DNA from 2 places in the Streptomyces sp. NPDC005808 genome. Region 2 is predicted to be linked to the other one. Evidence: riboswitches for the same ligand, from Rfam matches in the RefSeq annotation. Region 2 holds a riboswitch; the other holds the start of a gene.
The links. A riboswitch is a leader RNA that binds a small molecule or an ion and turns the genes downstream of it on or off. The one in region 2 is predicted to bind cyclic di-AMP.
Positions count from the first base shown of each region.

Region 1: linked by a shared signal. The riboswitch ahead of ACFYPC_RS25310 (transglycosylase SLT domain-containing protein) and the one ahead of ACFYPC_RS06455 (peptidoglycan DD-metalloendopeptidase family protein) in region 2 are both predicted to bind cyclic di-AMP.

Region 1 covers NZ_JBIAIK010000012.1:88,231-96,412, forward strand. The annotation lists gene ACFYPC_RS25305 (CocE/NonD family hydrolase) at 1-1,789, shown strand, start outside; cyclic di-AMP (ydaO/yuaA leader) riboswitch at 2,222-2,372, shown strand; gene ACFYPC_RS25310 (transglycosylase SLT domain-containing protein) at 2,377-3,111, shown strand; gene ACFYPC_RS25315 (HAD family hydrolase) at 3,415-4,221, opposite strand; gene ACFYPC_RS25320 (hypothetical protein) at 4,220-4,471, shown strand; gene fahA (fumarylacetoacetase) at 4,746-5,984, shown strand; gene ACFYPC_RS25330 (hypothetical protein) at 5,968-6,282, opposite strand; gene recQ (DNA helicase RecQ) at 6,337-8,182, opposite strand, start outside.
Region 2 covers NZ_JBIAIK010000002.1:641,013-649,194, forward strand. The annotation lists gene dxs (1-deoxy-D-xylulose-5-phosphate synthase) at 1-1,463, shown strand, start outside; gene ACFYPC_RS06435 (aspartate aminotransferase family protein) at 1,460-2,998, shown strand; gene ACFYPC_RS06440 (helix-turn-helix domain-containing protein) at 3,160-3,804, shown strand; gene ACFYPC_RS06445 (DUF6126 family protein) at 3,837-3,953, shown strand; gene ACFYPC_RS06450 (tyrosine-protein phosphatase) at 3,989-4,786, opposite strand; cyclic di-AMP (ydaO/yuaA leader) riboswitch at 5,331-5,506, shown strand; gene ACFYPC_RS06455 (peptidoglycan DD-metalloendopeptidase family protein) at 5,511-6,476, shown strand; gene ACFYPC_RS06460 (SGNH/GDSL hydrolase family protein) at 6,748-7,533, shown strand; gene ACFYPC_RS06465 (TetR/AcrR family transcriptional regulator) at 7,626-8,182, opposite strand, start outside.

The DNA.
Region 1 (8,182 bases), on a different contig from region 2:
CGCCTCCGTCCGCGTGGACGTCCGCGGCCACGGCAACTCGGAGGGCATGCCGGGGGACGAGTACTCGGAGGTGGAGCTGGCCGACGGGGTGGAGGTGGTCCACTGGCTCGCGTCCCAGCCCTGGTGCTCGGGCCGGGTCGGCATGTTCGGCATCTCCTGGGGCGGCTTCAACTCCCTGCAGATCGCGGCCCTCGCGCCCGAGCCGCTCAAGGCGGTCGTCACGGTCTGCTCGACGGACGACCGCTACGACAACGACGTGCACTACATGGGCGGTTCCGTCCTCGCCGTCGACATGCACGCCTGGGCGGCCACGATGCTCGCCTTCGTCGCCCGCCCGCCGGACCCGGTGCACGTCGGCGAGGTGATGTGGCACGACCTGTGGGTGAAACGGCTGGCGGCGGTCGAGCCGTACCTCCACACCTGGCTGTCGCACCAGACCCGGGACGCGTACTGGAAGCACGGCAGCGTCTGCGAGGACTACGACGCGATCCAGGCCGCTGTCCTGGCGGTGGGCGGCTGGCACGACCCGTACCGGGACACGGTGTTGCGGCTGGTCGAGAATCTGCCACCGGATCGCGTACGGGGCCTGATCGGCCCCTGGTCGCACCAGTACCCCGACAGGGGCCTGCCCCCCGGCCCCGCGATCGGCTTCCTCCAGGAGACCCTGCGCTGGTGGGACCACTGGCTGCGCGACGGGGACACCGGCGTGATGGCGGAACCGCTCCTGCGCTCGTACGTCATGGACTCGCACCGCCCGGCAACGGTGTACGACACGTTGCCGGGCCGCTGGGTGGGCGACGAGGCCTGGCCGTCCCCCTCCGTGACACCGGTCTCGTACGGCCTCCCGGGCACATCGCTGCTGATCCGCTCGCCGCAGCACACAGGCGTCGACGCGGGTCGGTTCTTCCCCTTCGGGAACGACGCGGATCTGCCGCCGGACCAGCGGGAGGAGGACGGGCGGTCAGCGTGCTTCGACTTCGAAGTACCCCACGAGACATGGGTGTTGGGCCGTCCGAAGGTGCGCTTGCGGCTGACTTCGGAGGTCGGGCGCGGCCAGGTGATCGCCCGGCTCTGCGACGTGGCGCCCGACGGCTCCTCCACGCTCGTCACCCGGGGGGTACTGAATCTGTCGGCGCGCCATGGCCGTCACCAGACGGTCCCCTGGAAACCGGGCTCCACGGAGGACGTGGTTCTCGAACTGAACGGCATCGGTTACGCGTTCCCGCCCGGTCACCGGATCCGTCTCGCGATCTCCTCCGCCTACTGGCCCTGGATCTGGCCCCAGCCGGGCTCGGAGGCGGGCTTCACCCTGGACCCGGCGGGCAGCACCCTCGAACTTCCACTACGGGCAAGGCAGTCGGCGTTCCCGATCTCCTTCGAGGAGCCGGAGGAGTCCGAACCCCTGGGAGTGGTCGTGCCGGCGACTTTGGACGAACCCCGCCCCGAACGCCTTGTCGTGCGCGACGTGGCCAAGGGCGAGTGGCGCCTCGAAGTCGACCCCCGCTACGGCGGTACCCGCCTCTATCCCGACGGACTCGAATTCACGGAGGACGCGGTGGAGACGTACACGATCAACGAGTCGGATCCGCTGTCGGCCCGCACCCGCTCGACATGGTCGATCCGTCTGCATCGCCCGGACCTGCCGTGGGACGCGCGGGTCCGGGCGACTTCCGAAATCTCCTGCGACGCCGATGACTTCATCACCTCGAACGAGGTGATCTGCCGGGACGGGGACGAGGTGGTCTTCCACCGGACTTGGGAGAAGAGGATCCCGCGGACGGCGGGGTAGGCGGCGGCGGAGTCCTCCGCCGGCAGCGGGGGCCGGTCGACAGGGGGACCGGTTGGCCGGGGGGACCGGTCGGCAGGGGGACCGGTCGGCCGGGGAGACCGGTCGGCAGCAGGGCAGCGGCCACCACCGCGAGTTGCCCGTATTGACCCTGATTGACTTCGGTGCCGCTTTGTTCATGCTTGGTCGCGTGAAATGGGTCACGTCCGGACAAGATCGACACCCCGGCCCGCCCCGCAAGGCCTCGCAATTACCCATTCGCGAAAGCCAAGTTGAGTTTCTTATTCCGGGCACAATCGGACGATTCCCCCTGTTCTGTGCGCAGGCGAAAGCGATCTACACCGCCAAATCGGGCCTTGTTCCAGACATGTGCTCTCGCATACGTTCACGTCGTTCCAGGCGGAACGCCGAATCCTGCCGCCGCCCGGAACCCCACCCATCCAGACGCTCACGGCAGGAGCGGGGGACCCAGGTAAGCCGCCGATCCGGACACCGGAACGGCTAGGGGTGAAGCCGCACCCACCACGCGGCCGGGCAGCTCCCGCCCGAACCCGACAGCTCACCTCGCAGGCGCCGGAGAGGAATTCGCCATGCCCGCACGAGGCAAGCACCGCCGCCCCAGGACCAGCCACCTCACCCGCGGCATGGTCGCCGCCGGAACGGGCGGAGCCGCGCTCGCACTTCCCCTGGTGAGCGCGACCGGCGCGCACGCCGCTACCGCGACCAGTGTTCCGGCTCAGGCAACCGCCGCGACGAAGGCCGCTCCGGCCGCCGTCCCCGACGTCAAGCTCGTCACGTACAAGGTCGTCGCGGGCGACACCCTGTCCAAGATCGCGCGGGAACACACCACGGACGCCGGCTGGCAGGCGCTCTACAAGGCCAACGCCGCGGTCATCGGCTCCGACCCGGCGCTGCTCCGCCCGGGCACCACCCTGACCGTGGGTACGAAGTCCGGGGCGTCGACCGCCTCGACCGCCAAGTCCGCGGCTACTCCTGCGACCTACAGCAACGATCTCGACGGCTGGATCAAGGAGTCCCTGGCCGTCATGGCCGAGTCCGGGATCCCGGGTACCTACGACGGCATCTACCGCAACATCATGCGCGAGTCCGCGGGCAACCCCGCCGCCATCAACAACTGGGACTCCAACGCCGCCGCAGGCACCCCCTCCAAGGGTCTTCTCCAGGTCATCGACCCGACCTTCGCCGCCTACCACGTGGCCGGCACCTCGATGGACCCCTACGACCCGGTCGCGAACATCACGGCGGCCTGCAACTACGCCGCGGACAAGTACGGCTCGATCGACAACGTCAACGGACCCTACTGACAGGGCAGTTCAGACGTACGTACGACTGTGATGGGGTCTGCCCCGGGCAAGCGGGCTCGCCCGGGGCAGACCCACCCGCGCCGCCCCCCGGCGCCGCAACCGGCAACCCCCACGCCGGATTCCCACGTCGAGTGCTCAGACGGGACAACCACGCCGGATTCCCATGTCGAGCGCTCAGACCGAATGGCCGGGCGCGGAAACCCAGGCGGGAAACCCGGGCGGGAGGGCCGGGCGCGGAAACCCAGGCCGGATGGCCGGGCCGGATGGCCGGGCCGGATGGCCGGGCCGGATTCCTAAGGGCCGCTAGCTGAAAAGTCGCTCGAGGACCACCGCGATCCCGTCCTCCTCGTTCGACAGCGTCACCTCATCCGCCACCGCCTTCAGCTCCGGATGGGCATTGGCCATGGCCACGCCCCGCCCGGCCCAGTCGAACATGGGGATGTCGTTGGGCATGTCGCCGAAAGCGATCGTGGCGGAGGCGGTGAGACCGAGGTGACGGGCGGCAAGGGCCAGACCCGTCGCCTTGGTCACGCCACATGGCTGGAGTTCGACGGTCCCCGGCCCCGACATGGTGACGGTCGCCAGCGAACCAGCCACCGCCCGCGCCGTCATCGCCAACTCGTCGTCCGACAGGAACGGGTGACGGAGCAACACCTTGCTGATCGGTTCCGCCCACAGGTCGTCGCGCCGCCGCACCCGCACCGCCGGGAGGGTCGGGTGCGGCATCACATACCCCGGCTCGGTGAGCGTGAGTCCGTCCACACCGTCCTGGTCCACGGCCGCGTAGACCTGCCCGACCTCCGCCTCGATCTTGCCGAGCGCCGTCTCGGCCAGCTCCCTGTCCAGGGCCACCGACCACAGCAGACGGTCCGCCCCCGCGTCGTACAACTGTGCCCCCTGCCCACACACCGCCAGCCCCTGACCGCCGAGTTCATCGAGCAGCGGTCGCACCCTCGGCGCGGGCCGCCCCGTCACCACCAGATGCCGGGCACCTGCTGCCATGGCCTTCGCCAACGCGGCCCGCGACCGGTCGGAGAGCGTGTCGTCGCCGCGCAGCAGCGTTCCGTCCAGATCGGTGGCGATAAGTGAATATGCAGTCGGAGCGGCCATGATCCGAAGAATACGGATCGAACGACACATCGGCCCGGCGCGAACCGGACGACGTCCGGTATCCCGTCAGCAACGCCGTTCACCGCACGGGGACTACGAGCGCCACGAGCGGTACGGCAACCGCCTCCTGGGCATCTACGACGCCTACCGTGGCCACAACCTGTCCGGCGACGCGCTGTGCGAGTTCGGCGAACAGCGCCGGCCGTACGAGGCCAGACGGCCGCCCCCGGGAGCGCCATGGACAGCGTAACTGGACACCCTCGAAAGAGACTTATGGGGCATTACGAACCCGCCAGCCCGCTGTCGGATCAAGTTCACCCCCCGTAACGTGTGCCGCGCCCAAACAGAACACCTGGAACCCGTGGACGCCACGGATCACGCAGACCACGCGTTCCACAAACTCCACCTGCCACCAGATCTCCCGCATGTCCTGCATACCCTGCATGTCTTACATGACCCGCATGTTCTGCATGTTCTGCATATCGCGTACGTACCCCGCAAGCCACGAGAGCGAGGCACCCCCGATGCCCCCCTTCGATGTCCCAGAGAGCGATCCCTTCGGCCCGCACAACCTGCCGTACGGGGTGTTCTCCCTGAACGACCCGCCCCCGAACGGCCCGGCCACCGCCACCGATCGAACCGTCGGTGTCCGCCTCGGCGACCACGTACTCGACGCGGGCGCGGCTGCCCGGGCACTCGGCTCCCCGTACGCGGAGCTGCTCGCCCGACCGACCCTGAACCCCCTCCTCTCAGCCGGCCGCACCGCCTGGTCCGACGTCCGCCGCGCCCTCACCGCATGGGTGACGGTCCCGGCTCACCGCGAGACCCTCGAACCCCACCTCCACCCCCTCTCCGGGGTGACCCTGCACCTCCCCTTCGAGGTCGCGGACTACGTCGACTTCTACGCCTCCGAGAACCACACCCGGAACGTCGGCCAGATCTTCCGCCCCGACGCAGCCGACTCCCTCACCCCCAACTGGAAGCACCTGCCCATCGGCTATCACGGCAGGTCCGGCACCATCGTGGTGTCAGGAACGGACGTGGTACGCCCCTCGGGCCAGCGCAAGGCACCCGCTGACGCGACCCCCGTCTTCGGCCCCTCCGTCCGGCTGGACATCGAGGCGGAGGTCGGCTTCGTGGTCGGCGCCCCCTCGGCCATGGGCACCCCCGTCCCCCTCGCCGGCTTCCCCGACCACGTCTTCGGCCTGTGCCTCCTCAACGACTGGTCGGCGCGCGACATCCAGGCCTGGGAGTACGTCCCCCTCGGCCCCTTCCTGGGCAAGTCGTTCGCCACCTCGGTGTCCGCGTGGATCACCCCGCTCGACGCCCTGACCGACGCCCGGGTCGCACCCCCCTCACGCACGCACCCCCTCCTCCCCTACCTGGACGACTCCGCGGAGGAACCGGGCGGCTACGACCTCCGCATCTCCGTCGCCATCAACGGCCACGTCGTCTCCGAGCCCCCCTTCTCCACCATGTACTGGACGGCCGCCCAGCAGTTGGCCCACATGACGATCAACGGCGCCTCCCTCCGCACGGGCGACCTCTACGGCTCCGGAACGGTGAGCGGCCCCTCCGACTCCGAGCGCGGCTCCCTCCTCGAACTCACCTGGAACGGACGGGACACCCTCGACCTCCCCACCGGCAAGCGCACCTTCCTGGAGGACGGCGACGAGGTGACACTGACAGCGTGGGCTCCGGGACCGGGCGGCGCGCGCGTGGGCCTGGGCGAGGTAACGGGACGAATCACGCCGAGCACCTGAGCGTCTCCCCGACCCGCAGGGGTCCGACGAGCCCCACGCCCCCAAAGCCGGAGTCGAAGCCGCAGTCGAAGTCGGAGTCGGAGTCGAAGCCGGAATCGGACTCGCAGCCGGAGCCGGCTCCGGAGCCGCGGTCGCGGTCGCAGTCGCAGTCGCAGTCGCAGTCGCAGTCGCAGTCGCCCAACCACGGAAGGGGCCGTGCCGGTACGTCCAGATGCTCGTCGCGTACGTTCGCGTCACCGGACCCCTCGCCTCCTGCCCAACGTCTGATCCGGCGGCGACGAGCGGGACGTACCGGCACGGCCCCGACCCACCCACGGCCCGCCCGCTCGATGGCAGACCCCACCCCGGAGAGCTACCCCCAGTCCTCCGGCTCGGGCTCCTCCCCCATCTCCGGCCAGTCCTGATCCGGAGCCTCGCCGACCGCTTGAGCCACCGCTTCCCCGGAAGCGTCGGCAGCACCCCCAAGCACATCAAGCCCTCCGAGCACCCCCAACACCCCCTCCCCCCACGTCGCCAGCTTCTTCTCGCCGACGCCGCTGATCGTCCCCAACTCAGCCACCGACTTGGGCCACACCGTGGCAATCTCCCGCAGCGTCGCATCATGGAAGATGACGTACGCCGGAACGCCCTGCTCGCGAGCCTGCTCGGCACGCCAGGCCCGCAGGGCCTCGAATGCGGGGACCAACTCCGGTGCCAGCTCGGCCACCGCGGCCTTGGCCTTCTTCTCGCCCCGGGAGGAGGACGCACGGGCACCCACAGGCTTCGGCGGCTCCTTCCGCAACGGCACCTCCCGCTCGCGCCGCAGCACCGTCCCACTCTCCTCGGTCAGCACCAGCGTCCCGTACTCGCCCTCGACGGCAAGCAGCCCCTGCGCCAGCAACTGCCGTACGACGCCCCGCCATTCGTTCTCGGACAGATCCTCACCGATCCCGAACACGGACAGCTGGTCGTGATCGAACTGGATCACCTTGGCGGTCCGGCGCCCGAGCAGGATGTCGACGATCTGGACCGCACCGAACTTCTGCCCGCGCTCACGCTGCAACCGCACCACCGTGGACAGCAGCTTCTGGGCCGCGACCGTACCGTCCCAGGTCTCGGGCGGCGTCAGGCACGTGTCGCAGTTGCCGCACGCGGGAGTGTGCGGGTCCTGGCCGAAGTAGGCCAGGAGCTGGGAGCGCCGGCACTGGGCCGTCTCGCACAGGGCCAGCATCGATTCCAGGTGGGCGGCCGCCCGTCGGCGGAACGCCTCGTCGCCCTCCGAGCCCTGGATCATCTTGCGCTGCTGGACCACGTCCTGAAGCCCGTAGGCCATCCAGGCCGTGGACGGCAGTCCGTCGCGACCCGCTCGGCCCGTCTCCTGGTAGTAACCCTCCACCGACTTCGGCAGATCGAGGTGGGCGACGAACCGTACGTCCGGCTTGTCGATGCCCATGCCGAACGCGATGGTGGCGACCACGACCAGGCCCTCTTCGCGCAGGAACCTCGACTGGTGGCGCGCGCGGGTCCCCGCGTCCAGACCCGCGTGATAGGGCACGGCCTCGATGCCGTTGCGGGAGAGGAACTCGGCCGTCGTGTCCACCGACTTGCGCGAGAGGCAGTAGACGATGCCCGCGTCGCCTGCGTGCTCCTCGCGCAGGAAGGACAGCAGCTGCTTCCTGGGGTCGGCCTTCGGCACTATCCGGTACTGGATGTTGGGGCGGTCGAAGCTCGCCTCGAAGTGCCGGGCGTCCGGCATGCCCAGGCGCTGGGTGATCTCCTTGTGCGTGGCGCGCGTGGCCGTGGCCGTCAGCGCGATCCGCGGCACGTCAGGCCAGCGCTCACCCAGCACCGAGAGCGCCAGGTAGTCGGGGCGGAAGTCGTGCCCCCACTGGGCGACGCAGTGCGCCTCGTCGATCGCGAAGACCGAGATCTTCCCGCGTGACAGCAAGTCCAGCGTCGTGTCCAGACGCAGCCGCTCCGGAGCGAGGTAGATCAGGTCGAGCTCCCCCGCGAGGAACTCCGCCTCGACCGTCCGCCGCTCGTCGAAGTCCTGCGTCGAGTTCATGAAGCCGGCGCGCACGCCCAGCGCCCGCAGCGCGTCCACCTGGTCCTGCATCAGCGCGATGAGCGGGGAGACCACGACGCCCGTACCAGGTCTGACCAGGGCCGGAATCTGGTAGCAGAGCGACTTTCCGCCGCCGGTCGGCATCAGGACGACC
Region 2 (8,182 bases):
GCGCGCTCACCGGGGGCATGGCGTGGGAGGCACTGAACAACATCGCCGCCGCCAAGGACCGGCCGCTGATCATCGTCGTCAACGACAACGAGCGCTCGTACTCGCCGACCATCGGCGGTCTCGCCAATCACCTGGCGACCCTGCGGACGACGGACAGCTATGAGCAGATCCTCGCCTGGGGCAAGGAGGTGCTCCTGCGCACGCCGGTCATCGGGAACACCGTCTACGAGTCGCTGCACGGGGCGAAGAAGGGGTTCAAGGACGCCTTCGCGCCGCAGGGCATGTTCGAGGATCTCGGGCTCAAGTACGTCGGGCCGATCGACGGGCACGACGTGGGGGCCGTGGAGTCCGCGCTGCGGCGTGCGAAACGCTTCCACGGGCCGGTGCTGATCCACTGCCTGACCGAGAAGGGGCGCGGTTATGAGCCCGCGATCGCGCACGAGGAGGACCACTTCCACACCGTCGGCGTGATGGACCCGCTCACCTGCGAGCCCCTCGCCCCCTCCAACGGGCCCTCCTGGACCTCGGTGTTCGGCGACGAGATCGTCAGGATCGGGGCGGAACGCGAGGACGTCGTGGCGATCACGGCGGCCATGCTGCATCCGGTGGGGCTCGGCAAGTTCGCCGAGAAGTTCCCCGACCGGGTGTGGGACGTCGGCATCGCCGAGCAGCACGCCGCGGTGTCCGCGGCCGGGCTCGCCACCGGCGGACTGCATCCCGTCGTCGCCGTCTACGCCACCTTCCTCAACCGCGCGTTCGACCAGCTCCTGATGGATGTGGCCCTGCACCGCTGCGGTGTCACCTTCGTGCTTGACCGGGCCGGCGTCACCGGCGTGGACGGCGCCTCGCACAACGGCATGTGGGACATGTCCATCCTCCAGGTCGTGCCGGGGCTCAGGATCGCCGCGCCGCGCGACGCCGACCAGTTGCGGGCACAGCTGCGGGAGGCGGTCGCCGTCGACGACGCACCGACGGTGATCCGGTTCCCGAAGGAGTCGGTGGGGCCGGCGATCCCCGCGGTCGACCACGTGGGCGGGATGGACGTCCTGCACCGGGGGGACCGGCCGTCGGTGCTCCTGGTGGCCGTCGGTGTCATGGCGCCGGTCTGCCTCCAGGCCGCCGAACTGCTTGAAGCCCGCGGTATCGGCTGCACCGTCGTGGACCCGCGCTGGGTCAAGCCGGTCGACCCCTCCATGCCGGGGCTCGCCGCCGAGCACCGGATGGTGGCCGTCGTCGAGGACAACAGCCGGGCGTCCGGGGTCGGCGCGGCGGTAGCGCTGGCGTTCGGGGACGCGGAAGTCGACGTACCCGTACGGCGATTCGGCATTCCGGAGCAGTTCCTCGCGCACGCCAAGCGCGGTGAGGTGCTGGCCGACATAGGTCTCACACCGGTGGAGATCGCCGGGCGGATCAGCGCCGGTCTGGCAGTCAAGGACGAACTGTCCAAGGAGAAACAGGAATGACCATGCCTTCAAAGAAGGCGCCTTCCGAGGAGACCTCCTCCTCGGGGAAGCCCCCTTTCGCGCAGTCTTCTTCCGAAGAGCCTTCTTCCGGAGAGCCTTCATCCGGGAAGTCGTTGTCCGGGAAGTCGAACTCGGAGAAGTCGCTCTCCGCCGAGCCTGAATTCGACCTCGGCGCGCTGCTCGCCGAACGCGGGGCCGAGCGCTACGAGCTGCACACCAAATACCTCAACCACCAGCTCCCGCGCATGCTGCACACCATCGGCTTCGACAAGGTGTACGAGCGGGCCGAGGGTGCGCACTTCTGGGACGCGGACGGGGCGGACTACCTGGACATGCTCGCCGGGTTCGGGGTGATGGGCCTGGGCCGCCACCACCCCGTGGTCCGCAAGGCACTGCACGACGTCCTCGACGCCTCGCTCGCCGACCTCACACGCTTCGACTGCCAACCGCTGCCCGGGCTGCTCGCGGAGCGACTGCTCGTCCACAGCCCGCACCTGGACAGGGTGTTCTTCGGCAACAGCGGTACGGAGGCTGTCGAGACGGCGCTGAAGTTCGCCCGGTACGCGACCGGAAAACCGCGGATCCTCTACTGCCCGCACGCCTTCCACGGGCTGACCACCGGGTCGCTGTCCGTGAACGGCGAGGACGGTTTCCGCGACGGCTTCGCGCCCCTGCTCCCCGACACGGCCGTCCCGCTCGGTGATCTCGACGCCCTGGCAAGGGAGTTGAAGAAGGGCGACGTCGCCGCACTCATCGTCGAACCCATCCAGGGCAAGGGGGTGCACGAGACACCGCCCGGATACCTGCGTGCCGCCCAGGAGTTGCTGCACAAGCACAAGGCACTGCTCATCGTCGACGAGGTGCAGACGGGCCTTGGGCGGACCGGGGACTTCTACGCCTATCAGCACGAGGAGGGTGTGGAGCCGGACCTGGTGTGTGTGGCCAAGGCGCTGTCCGGCGGCTATGTGCCGGTCGGCGCCACGCTGGGCAAGGACTGGATCTTCAAGAAGGTCTACTCGTCGATCGACCGCGTACTTGTGCACTCGGCGAGCTTCGGGTCGAACGCGCAGGCCATGGCGGCGGGCCTTGCCGTGCTCTCGGTCATGGAGAACGAGCAGATCGTCGCCAACGCCCGTGCCACGGGGGAGCAGTTGAAGTCCCGGCTCGCGGCGCTCGTGGACAAGTACGAGCTGCTGAGTGACGTACGCGGCCGGGGGCTGATGATCGGCATCGAGTTCGGGCGGCCCAAGTCGCTGAAGCTGCGCGGTCGTTGGACGATGTTGCAGGCCGCCCGCAAGGGGTTGTTCGCGCAGATGGTGGTCGTGCCGCTGTTGCAACGGCACCGAATCCTCACCCAGGTCTCCGGCGATCACCTGGAGGTGATCAAGCTGATCCCGCCGTTGGTCATCGACGAGCGGGACGTGGACCGCTTCGTGGATGCCTTCACAGCCGTGATGGACGACGCGCACGGCGGAGGCGGGCTGATGTGGGACTTCGGAAAGACCCTGGTGAAGCAGGCGGTGGCGAACCGCTGAAAGAGCCGGCGGTGGTGAACCGGTGAGGGGGGTCGGCGGTGGTGAACTGGTGAGGGTGTGGACGTGCCGAGCCGCCGAGACTGGGGAGAGCCGGGCTCTTGGGGTTTTGCCTCTGGGGCAAGAAGGTTGCCTCAGAGGTAAAGCTCGGGCTCAATGGAGGCATGAGCACCGCCGAGGGTATGAATCCTTCCCCGCAGGGAACCGCTGACGATCTGCACGTCGTCGCGCCTCAGCTCCGTGCGCTGCGCCGTCGTGAATCCCTCACGCTGGAGGCCGCGGCCCGTGCCGCCGGGCTCTCGCCCGCCCACCTCTCGCGCCTGGAGACCGGGCAGCGCCAACCCTCACTGCCGATGCTGCTCGCACTCGCGCGTATCTACGGTACGACTGTCTCCGGGCTGCTCGGCGAGACGGTACCCGGGCGGGACGCCGTGGTACACGCCGCCGACATGGAGCCGACCGCGGCGGGCGGCTGGACCTACTGGCAGGCCGGCGGCTCGGGCCGCGGGATGCAGGCCCTGCGCGTGCACGTCCCGTACGGCTCGCAGGGCGACATCGTGCGCGTCCACCCCGGTGAGGAGTGGCTCCACGTCCTGAGGGGGCGACTGCGGCTGCGCCTCGGTGACAGCGCACATGTGCTCGCCCCGGGCGACAGCGCGCACTTCGACTCGCTGACCCCGCACCGCATCGCCGCCGCCGACCGGGACGGCGCCGAGCTGCTCTTCGTACACACCCTGCTGCAGAGCCCCACCGCCGCGCTGTGCCTCGGCCCGGCGACGCAGCACCCGCCCCTGGGAGAGACACCATGACCGAACCCACGGAATCCGGCCGGCGCCGGTCCATGGACGACAAGCTTCCCCGTGCGCTCTGGGTACGGCTGATCATCTACGTCGCCGTCGGCCACCTCTTCGCGGCCTTCGTCTACCTGCTGTTCACGCTGGGCGCGCAGAACCAGTAGGCGCTCGTCGGCCGGAACAGGGTGACCTGTGGGTGTCAGTCGAGGAGCCGCTCGCGCAGTCTGTTCCGCAGCTCCGGGGTGACCCCCAGCCCCTTCTCCAGGTAGGCGTCGACGCTGCCCCAGGTCTCCTCGATCGTCTCGAAGGCCGCGGTCAGGTACTCGGCGCGCGCGTCGAACAGCGGGCTGAGCAGCTCCATGACCTCCGGGGAGTACGCCGACGCGGAGGAGCTGCTGCGGTGGACCTTGTAGCGACGGTGCGTGGCGTTCGACTCCAGGTAGTCGGCCACGATGGCCTCGCGCTCGACGCCGACGGCGAGGAGTGTCACGGCTATGGAGAGGCCGGCGCGGTCCTTGCCGGCGGCGCAGTGCATCAGCGCGGGCACACTGTCCTCGGCGAGCGAGTGCAGCACCTTGGAGTGCTCGGCGGTGCGCTCCTTGATGATGGCGCGGTAGGAGTTGATCATCCGATTCGCCGCCTTGCCGTCCGCGAGGAGCGCGCGCAGCTGCTCAAGATCGCCGTCGCGGACCATCTTCCAGAACTCGGAGCCGTCGGCCGGGTCGGTCAGCGGCAGATTCACGTTCCGCACGCCCGGCAGCTCGACGTCCGGCCCCTCCAGCTCCTGGTCCGCGGCGTTGCGGAAGTCGAAGATCGTGTGGAGGCCGAGGGAGGCGAGGAAAGCGGCGTCGTCCGCTGTGGCATGCGCGAGATGTCCGCTGCGGAACAGCACCCCGTACTTCACCCGGCGGCCGTCCACGGTGGGCAGGCCGCCCACGTCCCGGAAGTTGCGCACAGCGGTCAGCTCGGGTTCGGTCGACGGGACCTGCTGCGTCACGGGGGCTCCTCCCGGTCAGCCGTCGGCGCTGCTCGGCGTCGCCCGCCGACGGACGTTGCGCTCTCGACGATACGACATGGATTCCTGGGGCAATGAGTTGTCCACAGGCGTTGTCTTCGCAGGTGCGGGGCCGTCACCTCCGGGCTGCCGGGCGCGCCACGGTGTCAGTGTTTACTCACGTCTGTCCGTATCTGCGGAGGATTGATGGCGGCGGCCGGGGTGGACGGCGATGCGGTAGTTATCCAACCGCGTCACATCTGGCTGTTCTGTCCGAATTAGCTGTTTAATTACAACTGGCCCTGGAATGAGGCGTCCTGGGCGGGCGTGCGTGAGCAGCGTCATATCCGTGACGATGTGTTGCCGCACCTCTTTGTCAACCCACCGGAATTCCCTGGTGATTTGACAGGCGGGAAAAGTCCTCTGTCGACAGAGGGTGACGGTAATTCCGGCGTGGATCAAGGGCGGCGCATCCACAGAAAACCCACATGCTTGTCGATGCGGTCTCATCTCGCTTACGTTCGCCCTCAATCCGGACGGACGCCCAATCCTGCCGCCGCCCGGAATCCGCACACTCACCCGTATGTGGCAGGAGCGGGGGACCCACAGGTACGACGCCTGTTCCGGTCTCCGGAACGGCTAGGGGTATAGCCGCGCAGCAGCGCGGCCGGGCATCTCCAGTCCGCACCCGACAGCTCACCTCGCAGGCGCCGGAGAGGAATTCGTCATGCCCGCGAAGGGTAAGCACCGCCGTCCCAAGTCCCAGCGTTTCACGCGCTCGATTGCCGTGGCCGGAACGGGTGGCGCCGCGCTCGCGCTGCCGCTCATGGGAGCCACCGGGGCCCATGCCGCGACCTCGGCTTCCACGCCTTCCACTGTTTCCGCGGCTTCGGGAAAGGTTGCCACCGCTGCCACGGCTTCGGCCTCAGCTTCGGGAAAGGCCGCCACTTCGGCTTCCGCCGCTGCCGGGAAGACCGCGGCGAAGACCTACTCGGTAAGAGCAGGTGACTCCCTCTCGAAGATCGCCGACGAACAGAGCGTCAGCGGCGGCTGGAAGAAGCTGTACTCGGACAACCGCGAGGCCGTCGGCAAGGACCCCGCGCTGATCCATCCGGGACTGAAGCTGACGATCGGCAAGAAGGCCGCCACGTCGAGCGGCACGACCAAGTCGTCCGGCGAGGCGTCCAAGTCGTCGAAGTCCTCGAAGGCGTCCGACTCGTCCGCCAAGACGGCGGCAGAGCCCACGGCCAAGGCTGACGACACCGCGGCCTCGAGCAGCAGTTCCGGCTACACGCTTCCGGTCGAGGGCGCGACCATCGGCACCGGCTACAAGGTCGCCGGCAGCATGTGGTCCAGCGGCTACCACACGGGCGTGGACTTCGTGGTCCCGACCGGTACCACCATCAAGTCCGTCGCCGCGGGCACCGTCGTCTCCGCGGGCTGGGGCGGCGCCTACGGCAACCAGGTCGTCATCCAGCACGCCGACGGCCAGTACTCGCAGTACGCCCACCTCTCGTCCCTCTCCGTCTCGGCCGGCCAGACCGTGACCGAGGGGCAGCAGCTCGGTCTCTCCGGGGCGACCGGCAACGTCACCGGACCGCACCTGCACTTCGAGATCCGCACCACGCCGGACTACGGCTCGGACGTGGACCCGGTCGCGTACCTGCGCTCGCACGGTGTCACCGTCGGCTGACGAAACTCGCTCGAGCCGAAGGCCGGACCCCACGATCCCCGGGGTCCGGCCTTCGGCGTTCCGTCATCAGGATGCCGCGTTCTCGGGCGCCCGCGTCCAGCCGTGGCGGCTGTTCAACTCCCCCTGGTGGGCCCTTATTCCGAGCTTGACCCAGACTTTATGAGTGGCTTATGTCACCACCCGTCAACCCTAAAATACGGTCGCGTAGGTCACACTCGAAGGTGAATCATGGGTCGATGTGGCAGACGATTCGAAGAGTGGCAACAGATCAGTGATCGGGTCGTACGTAGCGGTGGGGGACAGCTTCACCGAGGGCGTCGGCGACCCCGGGCCTGACGGGGCCTTTGTCGGTTGGGCGGACCGGTTCGCGGTACTGCTCGCGGACCGGCGCCCCGAGGGCGACTTCACCTACACCAATCTCGCCGTCCGCGGCAAACTGCTCGACCAGATCGTCGAGCACCAGCTCTCGCGGGCGAAGGAGCTCGCACCGGACCTGGTCTCCTTCTGTGCGGGCGGCAACGACATCATCCGGCCCGGCGTCGACCCCGACGAAGTCGCGGAGCGCTTCGAGCGCGCGGTCGCCGGCCTCACCTCCGCCGTCGGCACCGTCCTGGTGACGACCGGCTTCGACACCCGTGGCGTGCCTGTGCTGAAACACATGCGCGGCAAGATCGCCACGTACAACGGACACATCCGGGCCATCGCCGACCGGTACGGCTGCCCCGTCCTGGACCTGTGGTCCCTGAAGACGATTCAGGACCGCCGCGCCTGGGACGGCGACCGCCTCCACCTGTCACCCGAGGGCCATACCCGCGTCGCGCTCCGGGCCGGCCAGGTCCTCGGCCTCGAAGTACCGGCCGACCCGGACCAGCCGTGGCCGCCGCTCCCGCCGCGCGGCACGCTCGAGGTCCGGCGCGACAACATCCACTGGGCGCGCGAATACCTGGTCCCGTGGATCGGGCGGCGGTTGCGCGGCGAGTCCTCCGGGGATCATGTGGCGGCCAAGGGGACGCTCTCGCCGGACGACATCAGGACATGGATCGACGCGGTGGCCTGAGCGGGCTGAGGCGCCGCGGTTCCACAGAGGGGTGACTCGGCGTCGGTGAGGGGTGGTTCGCGGTGCCGCGAACCACCCCTCGTTCACGCCTCTCAGCGCACCGCCCCCGTCAACGCCTCCCGCTCGAGGCCGAGTTCGCGCGCGAGTGCGTCGTCCACCCACTCGTGGGTCCGAGCCCGCGACACCGCACCCTCGTAGGCGGTCATCTGCACGGCGAGCCCGTCGAGCAGTGCTGTCAGCCGAAGGGCCGTGCCAGTGGGATCCGGGCAGCGGAACTCGCCCGCGGCCACTCCCTCCGCGATCACCTCGATGATCGCGGCCTTCCACTGCTTGTCGAGATGGCAGGTGACCTCTCTGAGCGCGGGTTCGCGCAGGGCGGCCGCCCAGCCCTCGATCCACAGCCGCCACCCCTTGGCCTGCCCGGTCGGCGCGTACCAGCGCACCGCGGCCCGCAGTCGGCGCAGCGCCGAGGTGCGACGGCCGAGCAGCTTGCGCAGATGGGAGAGGTCGTCCTCGGCGGCGTAGGTGAACGCCTCGGCGAGCAGCTTCTCCTTGGTCGAGAAGTGGTACAGAACCAGTGCGTTGCTCACCCCGAGCGCCGAGGCCACATCGGCGATCCGCACCGCCGCCACACCCCGCGCCTCGATCT